2 regions of the Clostridium sp. C1 genome follow, and region 2 is predicted to be linked to the other one. Evidence: riboswitches for the same ligand, from Rfam matches in the RefSeq annotation. Region 2 holds a riboswitch; the other holds the start of a gene.
What was found. A riboswitch is a leader RNA that binds a small molecule or an ion and turns the genes downstream of it on or off. The one in region 2 is predicted to bind lysine.
Positions count from the first base shown of each region.

Region 1: another riboswitch for lysine. It lies ahead of KEC48_RS11635 (ACT domain-containing protein); the one in region 2 lies ahead of KEC48_RS08090 (transporter substrate-binding domain-containing protein).

Region 1 covers NZ_CP073631.1:2,167,490-2,174,032, reverse strand. The annotation lists gene KEC48_RS11660 (MATE family efflux transporter) at 1-954, shown strand, start outside; gene KEC48_RS11655 (hypothetical protein) at 1,005-2,135, opposite strand; gene KEC48_RS11650 (ABC transporter ATP-binding protein) at 2,110-2,823, opposite strand; gene KEC48_RS11645 (PRD domain-containing protein) at 2,901-3,569, opposite strand; gene KEC48_RS11640 (metallophosphoesterase) at 3,640-4,617, opposite strand; lysine riboswitch at 4,786-4,958, shown strand; gene KEC48_RS11635 (ACT domain-containing protein) at 5,025-5,474, shown strand; gene dapA (4-hydroxy-tetrahydrodipicolinate synthase) at 5,486-6,382, shown strand; gene dapB (4-hydroxy-tetrahydrodipicolinate reductase) at 6,384-6,543, shown strand, end outside.
Region 2 covers NZ_CP073631.1:1,468,419-1,474,961, forward strand. The annotation lists gene KEC48_RS08060 (hypothetical protein) at 1-327, opposite strand, end outside; gene KEC48_RS08065 (PLP-dependent aminotransferase family protein) at 386-1,573, opposite strand; gene KEC48_RS08070 (hypothetical protein) at 1,677-2,015, shown strand; gene KEC48_RS08075 (MerR family transcriptional regulator) at 2,026-2,898, opposite strand; gene KEC48_RS08080 (amino acid ABC transporter ATP-binding protein) at 2,978-3,721, opposite strand; gene KEC48_RS08085 (amino acid ABC transporter permease) at 3,730-4,452, opposite strand; gene KEC48_RS08090 (transporter substrate-binding domain-containing protein) at 4,456-5,283, opposite strand; lysine riboswitch at 5,344-5,513, opposite strand; gene KEC48_RS08095 (hypothetical protein) at 5,581-6,543, opposite strand, start outside.

The sequences.
Region 1 (6,543 bases), 700 kb from region 2:
GATGTTATTGATTTAGCAACACTTTATATGCGTATTTATTTTGTTGGTATGCCAGGTTTTATGATTTATAACTTTGGGGCAGCATTATTAAGAACTGTTGGTGATACCAAAAGACCACTTTATTTTTTAACATTGGCAGGTATTATTAATGTGATATTTAATTTAATATTTGTCATTGTATTTCATTTAGGAGTTGCTGGAGTTGCAATTTCTACTGCTATGTCTGAATGTATTTCTGCTATATTAGTCATGAGATGTTTGATTCAAGCAGATGGTGTTTTAAAATTATCAAAAGATAAATTACATTTTCATAAAGATAAATTAATTAAAATGTTGAAAATTGGTTTACCTGCAGGATTACAGGGAATGGTTTTTAATATTTCTAATGTTTTAATTCAATCATCAGTCAATTCATTTGGTTCTATTATAGTCGCCGGTAATACTTCAGCAAGTAATATTGAAGGATTTGTTTATACAGCTATGAACTCTATTTATCAGACATCTTTAAGTTTTACAAGTCAAAATATGGGAGCAAAAAATTATTCAAGAGTGAATCAAATTCTCGTAAGATGTTTAGCTGTTGTTAGTGTTATAGGTTTTGTTTTAGGATTTGGAGCTTATCTATTAGGAAATATTTTATTAACAATTTATTCAACTGATCCACAAGTTATTTCATCTGGTCTTATTCGTTTAAGTATTGTAAGTGCATCCTATTTTTTATGTGGTATTATGGATGTCATTGTAGGAAGTTTAAGAGGTATGGGTTATTCCATGATGCCAATGCTTATCTCTTTAACAGGAGCTTGTCTATTTAGAGTTATTTGGATTTTTACCATTTTCCAAATGAATCATAGTTTATTTATACTTTATGTTTCTTATCCAATTTCATGGATTTTAACTTTAACAGCACAACTTATTTGTTATTTTAAAGTTCGTAAACATGCATTTGTTTAGACTAAATAAAAAAAGGGAATCTCATATAGGATTCCCTTTATACATATTCATTAAATGTATCTAAATAGTTTGAAATAAGATAATACATGATTAAACAAAACTATAATAAATATTATCAATATATTCATCAAAATCTGATATATAGAAAAAGGATAGATAAAATAAAAGATGATTGAGTATATGACATTAAAAATATTAAGAATAATAAACTTAAATATGAAAAACGCTTTATAAGAAATTAATCTTAGCTGCAAGAGTTGACGATCTTCTACAACAATTCTTCTATAAAAATTATAGATTGATAATTGTAGACACATATAAGATACAAATACAAATTCTTTAGGAACAGGAATTAAACAAAGATATAAGATAAGAAGTTGTGGAAAATGAAGAATAAAATAATAGAAATCTTTATATAAGATTGCCTGAAATTGATAATTATTAGAATATCTTGAGAAGAAACAAGTTATATGATAAGTGGTTAAATATATGAATTGATCAATTTTTTCTTTTAAATAAGAAAATGGTTCCTTTCTTATATTGAACATTGAATTGGTAAGAATAGTGTTAAGATGTAAATAAAAGAATATACTGCATAATATAAATAAAGGGAGTGTCATTATAAAAAGAAGTTTGATATCAATAAGCACACTGATGATAGAAAATATAACTAATGTATAGGCAAGAATTAAACCAAAGTTTTTCTCATTGCATAATGAATATACAAGAAAATAAATAATATAAAATATCATGAATTCAGAAAGAATAAGCATACTTAAGATATGTATAGGAAGATTTGTAAAAAAATAATTAATAATAAAAGTGGCAATAATGGGAACAATAGAATACACTAGACTGGCAGAAATCTTTGCTAAGATGATATAGAAAAGATTTATTTTTTTAGCAATCATTGACATAAAAATAGCTGAATCTTCTAGAAAACCATTATAAGATAAATATGTGATAATACCAGATAAACTCAAAAGAGATAAATAAGAAAGACTTAATTTTGTAGAAATAATATTCATGACTTCTGGTGTAAATAATATATTGAGTGGATTGATACTCATATAGATAGTTAATGCAGCAAAGGTAATCATGCTTATGAATGCAATAAATAAAGTTTTCAATGGATATCTTAAATAGAGCTGTATTTTAAATATATTCAACCATGTTTTCATGACTTTCATCTCCATATATTTCTTTATACTTTTTATAAAATGATTCATTATTTATTTTATTTTTATAATTCATTTCAATAATTTTGTAATCTTTCATGATGATATATTGTGTTGCAACTTTTTCTAAAATATCCAATTGATGTGAAGATATGAGAAAATTGAATCCTTTTTTTGTTAATGAGTTAATGAGATTTGTAATTTCTATTGTGGAAATGGGATCAATTCCATTAAAAGGTTCATCTAATATCATAAGTTTTGAGTGACTCAAAATAGTGATAAGAAAAGCAACTTTTTTTTCTTCTCCTGAAGATAAGTGAATACATTTTTTGTTAAGAAGTTGCCTTAATTTCAGATAATCAATCAATTCATTAAAGAAAGCATCATTTAAATTCAAAGATTGATTGTTATATATTTGATACCAGAATTTAATATTTGCTATAACAGTAAGATTAAAGTAAAGATTACTGTCATAGGGAAGATAAGCAATATCATTAGGTTTAGAGATGCTTATTTTTCCAGATTGGGGTGTCAATATACCACATATAAGATTAAAAAGGGTTGTTTTTCCAGCACCATTATGTCCCATAAGAACGATGCAATCCTTATTGAAGTGAAGTGATGCATTAAGCTGATGAAATATTATTTCTTTTTTATAGGCAAAGTCTAAGTTTTGAATATGAATATCCATATAAGTTCTCCTTTTTATCATAATAAATATAAAACCAGAAGTCATATCACTCTGTATGATTTCTGGTTAATTTCATTTTATTTTTTTAATGCTGTACCAAAATGTAAAGCAATATAAGCTAATTCATGTTCATTAAATCTTTTATGATAATGTTGTTCCACAATGTCATTAAAGATTTCAGCACATTTATATTCTAATTGAAATTGAGCTTGAATCTTATCTTTTAATGGATTATCAGTGAGTTGACGATTATTTTGTAAACGATCTAATGCAGGATAGAAATGTAATGTCATACCTGTATAGAACTCTTTATTTTTTCTTAAATCTAATTGAAGATCGTTTTGAATACGATTAATAGTTTCATTAATAATATCTTCAGTTTCATCATCACATAAATCAAATTCACAATTAAAATCAATATCTAAAAGATTGATATTGGCTAGATACATTGTAACATATTGAACTTGATTTCCATCTATTTCAACATGAAATTGTTGATCTAATTCATTAACAATTTGTTTAGAAACTTGATAATATTCGTGATTTTTTAAATGATTAATTTGACTTTCACTTGTTGGAATATAAGTTCCATTAATTTCTCTAGAAATACATAAAGAAAGATGAATAATTAAATTATCAAAAGATACTTCAGATATTTCAATGTGATGTTCTTCAATAATCTTTTTTACAATACCTTCAATTACTTCTTTTCTATTTTCATATTGACTATCTAATTCTATAACCATATAACCCTTACCTCGCTTTTCATATGATATATTATTTGAAATCAAAAGTCTACCATAAAAAAATTTTTTCTTAAAATGAAACATGTACTTCAATATATTCACAATGAGTCAATAATCTTATAGGATAACCCCATGATCCAAAACCACTAGAAACAATCAAAGATTGATCTTGATTTGTTAATAAACCATAGTCATTATCATAAATCAATCCAGTAATAATAGAACCAGGAAAGACTTGTCCTGCATGAGTATGACCTGAAAGTTGTAGATCAGCAATCTCTAAGTTTTCTTGGTAACGTTGAGGATTATGATCTAAGACAATAGTTGGTAATGATGAATCCATGTTTTGACAAATATCTTCTATAGAGTGAGAAGAATGATAACTGACATCTTCTCGTCCTATTATATTAAAAAGACCATCAATACATACAAAGTTTTCATTTAAATAAGTTATATTGTATTTTTGATAGAGTTCACGAGTAGAAAGAGATATATATTTTTCATGATTACCATCAATCGCAATAATACCATATTGGCTATGGATTGTTGAAAGAATTTGTAAGGCCTGATGAATACTATCAATAGATGAGGATTCATCAAAAATATCTCCACCTAAACATACTAAATCATATTGTTTTTGATTAAGTTTTTTTACAAGATTTTGAATATCTTGAGGTGTTGTTCCACTGCCAATATGAATATCACTAATAAATGCTATGTTTAAAGAATCTAAAGATGTTTCTTTATGAATTAAAATATTATAATGTGTTATTTCTTTATGAAAATGAGAATAGTAACCTATCCCAGTTGTAAAAATAGATATAAATACACATATGAAAAGAATCCATTTTTGAAAAGATTGCTTAAAAATATGACACCAGAGTTGATAAATCAACAAACATAACATCAAAAGAAAGCTACAAAGTATATAAAAGCTAACAATGTTAAACCATAAATCAAAAGATGGTTTCAATAAAACTTTCAATAAAATAGTGACTATTGATAAACTTGTACAAAGATAAAGAATATAACGTCCACTTTTTTTCATATATTTAAATATACACAGGAAGTAGTAAAAAGGTGCTATAATGAGAAAGAGAGATAAAATTGTATAGAATAAAAGCATCATGAAGAACACCTCTTTTCTTTTTTACAAGTATAACATAATTGAACAAAAAATAAAGGTTGCTTTCAAAGAACGCATATGATAGTATTAAAAAAAGATAGAGGTGCAAGAGTTAAGAGTTCTTTTATATGAATAGGTGCAACTAAAAAAGAAGGAGGAACGATTGCCGAAGGGATAATTATTTGCATGTGATTATTGCCTGGGGGTATAGAGAATATCTATATCACTGTCACTTTAGGATAAAGTGGTGTGCTATTGCTTAATAAAATCATCTTTATTATTGCAATGGGCCCATTGCAATTTTTTATTAATAAAAGAAGGTGAAAGTAATGAAATTGATTGAATCTGATAGTCATATTATTCAAGTCAAATTGATGAATGTAGAAAAGAATTCATTATTTGTTGGAGATATTTTTCAAACAATTTCTTCAATGAATGTGAATATTGATATGATTTCAGAAGTGATTTTAGAAGATGAAATGCGTATTGATTTTACATGTAGTCAAGATGATCAAAAGAATTTAGATGAAGCACTGTCTTTAATAAGAACAAAACATCCACGTATACAAATTTATCAAAATAGACAAGTCGCTAAAATTAAGATTGAAAGTGATGCTATGAAAGATGAAATAGGTGTGGCAGCAGCAGTATTTACTGTTTTAGGAAAACATCAAATTCCTTTGCTTCAAGTCACAACATCAGAAGTATCTATTTCTTGTGTTATTCCATTGGAATGTGTTGATTTAGCTATGTCAGAAATAAAAAAAGAATATAAATAGGAGGGTTATTTATGGAACCAATTTTTGAAGGAAGTGCAGTTGCGCTTGTATTACCCATGTTAGATGATGGAAGTATTGATTATGATGGTTTTAAAAGACAAGTTCAAAGAATGATTGATGGTGGTGTTCAAGCTATTTTAGTGAATGGAACAACAGGTGAAACACCAACAATTCATATTGATGAAGAATTTGAATTAACAAAAATTGTTATGGAAATGACAAAAGGAACAGGTATCAAAGTCATTGCAGGTGCAGGTTCTAATGATACAGAAACAGCTTTGAAAAAAGCAAAGTTTGCTAAGGAAGTAGGAGCTGATGCAATATTAGTTGTGACACCATACTACAATAAAACAAGTCAAAGAGGGCTTATTGAACATTATACTTATATTGCTGATCGTGTGGATATTCCAATGATTCTTTATAATGTTCCGGGACGTACAGGAATGAATATTAGTGTAGATACAGTTGTAGAACTAGCAAAACATAGAAATATTAAGGCCATGAAAGATGCAACAGATAATATTGCTTATGCAATGGATGTTTTAACACAGACAAGAGATTTAGATTTTGATATGTACAGTGGTTGTGATGATAATATTTTACCGTTTATAGCAGCTGGAGGAAAAGGTGTGATTTCTGTATTATCTAATCTTTATCCAAGGGAAACAGAAAAATTTGCTCAAGCTGTATTAAAAGGTGATATGAAACTGGCACAAGAAATGGCATATGATTTTAATGATGTCAGCAAATATTTATTTGTTGATGTTAACCCAATTATGCCTAAAGCAGCTTTAAAGAAAATGGGTGTTTGTGGGGAAATGGTAAGAAGACCTTTAATTCCAACAACACAAGCCAATAAACAATTATTATTTGATGCAATGGAAAGATTTGAAAAGAAGGGTTATTAAAATGAATGTATTAGTTTATGGATTTGGTTTAATGGGTAAAAAAGTTGCCCAAGCTGTAAGAAACAACACACAAATGAATTTAGTGGGTGTTGTTTCACCTGTCTTTGATGCGAAAATTGACGAAAAAATGTATACATCATTAAGTGAAGTCAATGAAAAGA
Region 2 (6,543 bases):
ATTTTTACCCCAATTTTCAAATTCTTCAATAGAAAGATATTGTTGTTCTACAGGTATTTTGGTAATACGTTCAACTTCTTTCAACAGTTTTTCAGCAAATTCTTTTTTGTGTGCATATTCTGTTGTATGAAACAATTGACAAGATATTTTCATACATTCCATTTCTTGTCCTCTAAAATACATCACTTGGTTATCTTCTATATGAATCATTAAGTTTTCTTCTTTTTTATGAGGTAAAATAGAAATAAGTTGACCTGCACTTTCTTTGAGTGCTTTTTCTTGATTTAAAGTTAATGTTTTTGTTGTTGTAAAAGTTATAAATGGCATACAATTTCCCTCCCATTTATCAATTATATATGATAACATTCAAAAATAATGACGAACTTTATAACATTTCATATGTTATTTGACCTAATATTTTGACTCCCTCAATAATTTTTTCATCAGTTGGTGTAGAGTAGTTCATTCTAAAACTATGGCATTCTTTTGTATCATCATCTAAAAAAGCATTTCCCGGTACAACAGCCACATTTTTTTCTAATGCCTTTTGAACAAACGATAACATATCAACATGATCAGGCAATGTCACCCATATAAACATTCCACCTGTTGGTATTGTATATTGAACATCAGGATGAAAATGCCTTTTCATTTCATCCAGCATCAAATGACATTTCTTTTTATAAATTTTTGAAATACGATCAATATGTTCATTCATATCATAATCACGAAGATAACGGGCCATAACTTTTTGTGCCCATAAATTAGAATGAACATCACTTGCCTGTTTAGCGACAACCATTTTTTGAATGATGTCACGAGGTGCAATACAACATGCTACACGCATACCTGGTGCAATAATCTTAGAAAGACTGGCAGCATAAATCACCAAACCATCTTCATCTAAAGATTTCATAGAAGGAACAGCTTCTCCTCCAAATCTTAAATCACCATAAGGATTATCCTCTAAAATCAATACACCATATTTTTTGGCCAGTTTTAAAACTGCTCGTCTGACATCCAATGACATAGTCATACCTGTTGGATTTTGAAAATTAGGGATTAAGTACATAAATTTAGGTCTAGGCTCCATTGATAAAGCTGCTTCAAGTTTTTCTAAATCTAACTGTCCATTATGATATGTAATCCCTCTCAACATAGCTCCTAGTGATTTAAAAGCATTTAAAGCACCTAAAAAACTAGGATTTTCACAAACAACAACATCTCCTTCATTGCATAAAATCTTTGCTGCAAACTCCATGATTTGTTGTGACCCTGAAGTAATCAACATCTGATCTCCATCTTTCGTCACTTGCTCATGACGATTAAAAAATGCTGTGGCCTGTTTAATTAATTCCTGATCTCCTTCAGTAATTCCATACTGTAAAACACTGATAGGCTGATTGGCTAATAAATCAGCTGATATTTTTTCAATTTCTTTTACAGGAAAGGCTTCTGTCGAAGGATTTCCACCTGCAAAACTTATCACATCCGGATTCGCTGTTGCTTTTAATATTTCTCTAATCGCTGATGCTTTAACATTTAACATACGATGAGCAAATTGATATTTCATGATTAAAACCCCCTTACCATATGTTTTATTATAAACCAAATTCGTGAGAATAACTAGATATTTATCAAAACAAGAGATATAATAGACTTAGGTGGTGATAAATATGCAGGTTATTGTTGTTGTTTTAAATAAACTTGATTGCTTAGATGATTTGCTTGCGAACTTAAAAAGAGCAGGTGTACGTGGAGGAACTATTATTGAATCAACCGGTATGATTAAAACGATTGATGATTCTGATGAAAGTTATCTTTTAGGATCATTACGTCTATTCCTTGAAAATCCACGTCCAGAAAGCAAAACCATCTTCTTTATTGTTGATGATAGTCAAGTTGATCTTGTCCGTAAAACTGTGGATGATTCAGTTGGAGGTATTGACAATCCAAATACTGGTATCGTTTTTGGACTTCCACTATCATTTGCTGATGGTTTAATGAAAAAATAAAGCTTCGGCTTTATTTTTTTATAAGCCGAAACATTGAATCATAATAAAGATGCAGTTCTTGACAAACTCTTTGATTGAGTTCCATAAGGCGATGATAGTATCGATCATATTCATCAGATAATTCACACATGGCAGGTATCAAAATATCATAATAACCACTATCTCTTAATCTTATTTTCATCTGACGATTTGGATAACTCAATATACGATACCACCATTTTTGTTGTAACTCATAGTTTTTGATAACCATTTGCTTAATGGATTCATAGGCATCTTCTGAGTCTAACAATTGATTTTTATATACATTGACATCATGCCATACTTGTTTCAACTGTTTACGATTCATTCTAGACATCAACATCAACAAACGATAGGAGAAAGGTATTTTGATATGGAAATGATCCCAAAAATCAATCATACAATCATAAGCTTTCTGCTGTTTTTGCGTATGAATACGAATATGGAGATAAGGTAAAAAATGCTCATAAAACATATCAAAGAATGGTTGAGGAATATTATCGGACATGATCTGATATATATCATCCAGTGAAAAAGAATTTTCCATGTTATCACTTTCAATAAAACAATGTAATTGTTTTAAACTTTCTTGTTGATAAGAAAGTTCTTTTTGTCTTTGTTTATAAATCTGTTGAAGATATTCTTTTTTCTTATCAATATCTAAATCTAGTAAATAACGGATATCTGCAATAGAGATAGACCAGCTACGATACATCATAATTTCTTTTAATCTTTGAATATCTTCGTCATTGAATTCACGATATCCATTTTGATTTTTATAAACATGAAGTAACTGTTGTTTTTCATAATAATAAATGGCTTTTTTTGTCACATGACATTGACTGCAAACTTCCTGTATTTTCATATCTCATTTCATCTCCCATTTTCATCATAAACTATCCCCTTAGGTCAATGTCAACAAAAAAAGTATCATTTCTGATACTTTATCCATTTGCTTTTAAATAACGTTTTAAAAATGTTCGTGTACGTTCTTCTTGAGGATGTTCGAAGATTTGTTCAGGTGTTCCTTCTTCTGCAATCACACCCTGATCCATGAAAACAACACGTGTTGATACATCTTTTGCAAATTCCATTTCATGAGTGACAACAATCATTGTCAAACCTTCATCAGCGAGTTCTTTCATAATATTCAAAACATCACCAACCATTTCTGGGTCTAATGCACTTGTTGGTTCATCAAAAAGCAAAACTTCAGGACTCATACATAACGCTCTCGCTATCGCAACCCTTTGTTTTTGCCCACCTGATAATTGTACACTGCTTTTATTTGCAAAAGCACTCATACCCACTTTTTCTAAATATTTGAAAGCCATTTGTTTCGCTTCTTCTTTATTTCTTTTTAAAACCTTGATTTGTCCAATCATACAGTTTTCTAATACTGTTAAATTGTTGAATAAATTAAATCCCTGAAACACCATGCCAACTTTAGAACGATAGGCATTGACATCAAAATGATGACCTAAAATATCTTGTCCATGATATAAAATATGTCCATCATCTAATCGTTCTAATAAGTTAATACAACGTAATAATGTTGATTTTCCACTTCCACTTGAACCAATAATTGTCACAACTTCACCTTTATGTATATCAAAATTGATATCATGCAAAACTTCTAATTGTTTAAATCTTTTCTTTAAATGTTGTACTTGAATAATTGCATCCATAATATCTCCTAACTGCAAAAGTCCTTGCTTTGTTTTTCAGAATTCAATCTTTTTTCGATATAATTTAAAATAAAGGTACTGATTGTTGTTAAAAATAAATAGATTATTGCAGCAATCAAGAAACATTCAATATATTTCATATTTGATCCTGCCACAGATGTTGTTTGAAAATATAATTCTGTTACAGAAATAACATTCAACATAGAACTGTCTTTAATATTGACAATTAACTGATTCCCAATTGATGGAAATGTATTTTTAATGGCTTGTGGGAAAATCACTGATATAAGTGTTTGACTTGTTGTCATTCCTAAACTCTTTGCAGCTTCACTCTGTCCTGCATCAACAGATTGAATACCGGCACGAATGATTTCAGCCATATATGCTCCTGTATTAATAGAAATAATAAACAATCCAGCAACTAAAGGAGTCCAATTGAAAGCAGGCTTTAATAAATAATATAAGAACATGGCTTGAACCATCATTGGTGTTCCTCTAAAAACCCAGATATAAAAACCTGTAATCAGTTTTCCAAAACGTTTAAGTAATTGACTGAATGGAGAATCATAGTCATTGATTTCAATAGCTCTAATACCACCTACAACTAACCCTATAAGAAAACCACAAACTGTCCCAACAATGGCATATAATAAAGTAATTTGAATACCATAAGTAAACAAAGGAATATTTTCAATAAATATTTCCCATGCTTTTACAAAATCAATACTCATAAATTATTCTCCTGCTGGCTGTCTATTCACAGCTTCAGTCATTAATTGTTTTCTTTCTTCTGGAGTAATTTTATCTAAAGATGCCTGTACCTGTTTAAAGAATTCACTATCTCTTGTTCCTTCTTTTAAACCAATAGATACTGTTGTATCACATTCAAAACCTTTTCCTTCATCAAAATGTACAATTGTTAAATCTTTATTGGCTGAAACAACACCTTCAGCAACAGCCATTTCTGCAGTGATTCCATCAACATCTCCCTGTTGTAAAGCAACAACCATTTCAGGATAAGTGGCTTTTGCTGTAGCATGATGAACACCTTTGATCTGATCAATGACATCATCATAATTTGTTCCTTTTTGCCCAACAACATTTTTACCACTGAATTGTTGAATATCTGTAAACTTAGCTTCTTCACCATCTTTACGTACAATCATAATCATACCTTCACTATCATAATATGGTGTTGTAAAATCAATACCTTCTTCTCTTGTTTCATTCGCTGTCATTCCTGCAATAATGGCATCAATTTCTCCAGATTCCAAAGCCACTGATAATCCATCCCATGAAATTTTCTTAATCACCAATTCTTTTCCTAAATCATCAGCAATTCTTTTAGCAATCTGTACATCATAACCATCAGCATAACCAGCATTCCCCAATGATACAGTTGTTTCACTTTCTTGACTTGTCTGCCAGTTAAATGGTGCATAGGAACATTCCATTCCTACCACAAATTGTTCACTCTCAGCTGTTTCCTGTTGTTGACCACCACATCCAAACAACAATGAAACCATCGCCATAGCTATTAAAGTTTTTCCAATCTTTTTCATTTTTATCTCTCCTCTATTCTATTTAAAAATAAAAGTCGTGCTATTAACACGACTATTGATCATATTAATAGCGCCTCTCCACCTCGATGAAGGAGTGTTATAAGTCTTTCCTATAACCCCAAGATAATTATTTGCCAATAACTACCTTTCGGCAATGATTACCTTTCCCATTGTTCACAGTCTGCCAACTCCCAATGGTACTCTGATGCATTGCTGCCTCTAATTCTTTTATTTTCTTTTTTATCCTATACCGTTTTATGATTCATGTCAACGTTTTTTCACATGTTTTCACTTATTTTATGACACACTCATCTGTTTTTCTTCAATCAATTCTTTTAAAACTTGTAAACGTTCAATACTTTCCTGAGTAAAAATGTTCTCTGGATCAGCTGATCCCTCATTTGCCAGCATCACCAACGAAATCCAAATCAAAACATTGTAGATATTAATTTTTTGATGCTCTTTATAATTTTCAATTCGTTCACGAGAAAGCCATTCAATCTCTTTAAGATGATTTTCCACAAAATCATCTAGTTCATTAATATAGGTATATCCCATATAATGAAATCTTTGAACAATACGAGATTGTGAAATCAATTCAGAATCACGTTCAAACTGAAATTGAAATTCTGTATGCAATTTTTCTAAAATATTATTAATACGTGGTGATGTATTGACATATTGAGCTAAAGAATTAGCATTAATATCCGTCTTTAAAACTTTTTCAATATGTACAATTCCTTTATTATATTCATCCACTTCTTTTGCAATCTGTACAAATTCTTCATCTAACAATTCTAATGATGCTGAAAGACGTGTTAATCGTCTACGAATATCTTTAGGAATCTCATATTGTGATTTATATCCTAAACCATGTTCAATTTCAGCCCATGAATGTTGTAATGTTGTACGAATTTGTAATTCAAAGACAATATCCTGATAAGCTGAATACTCTATGAGCTGACATCTTTCATCATTAAATTTAATCAATAAATGTAAAGAATTGTATCCAAAATCAATACGATCATCATAATTCTTTTTTCTTTTATCATTATATTCAACAATATCAAAATTATCCTTAACACATTCATAAATACGATCAACATCATTTTCAAACAAAGTAATGATTCGACATGCAACAACATCAGTAATCTGTGAAATATCCTGATATTTATTCTTGTAAGTAATCTTTTTCATCAAAGCATCTTCACTTTTAATTCTAATAGCCATATTAGAAATACGAAAATGATGCGTTTCAAT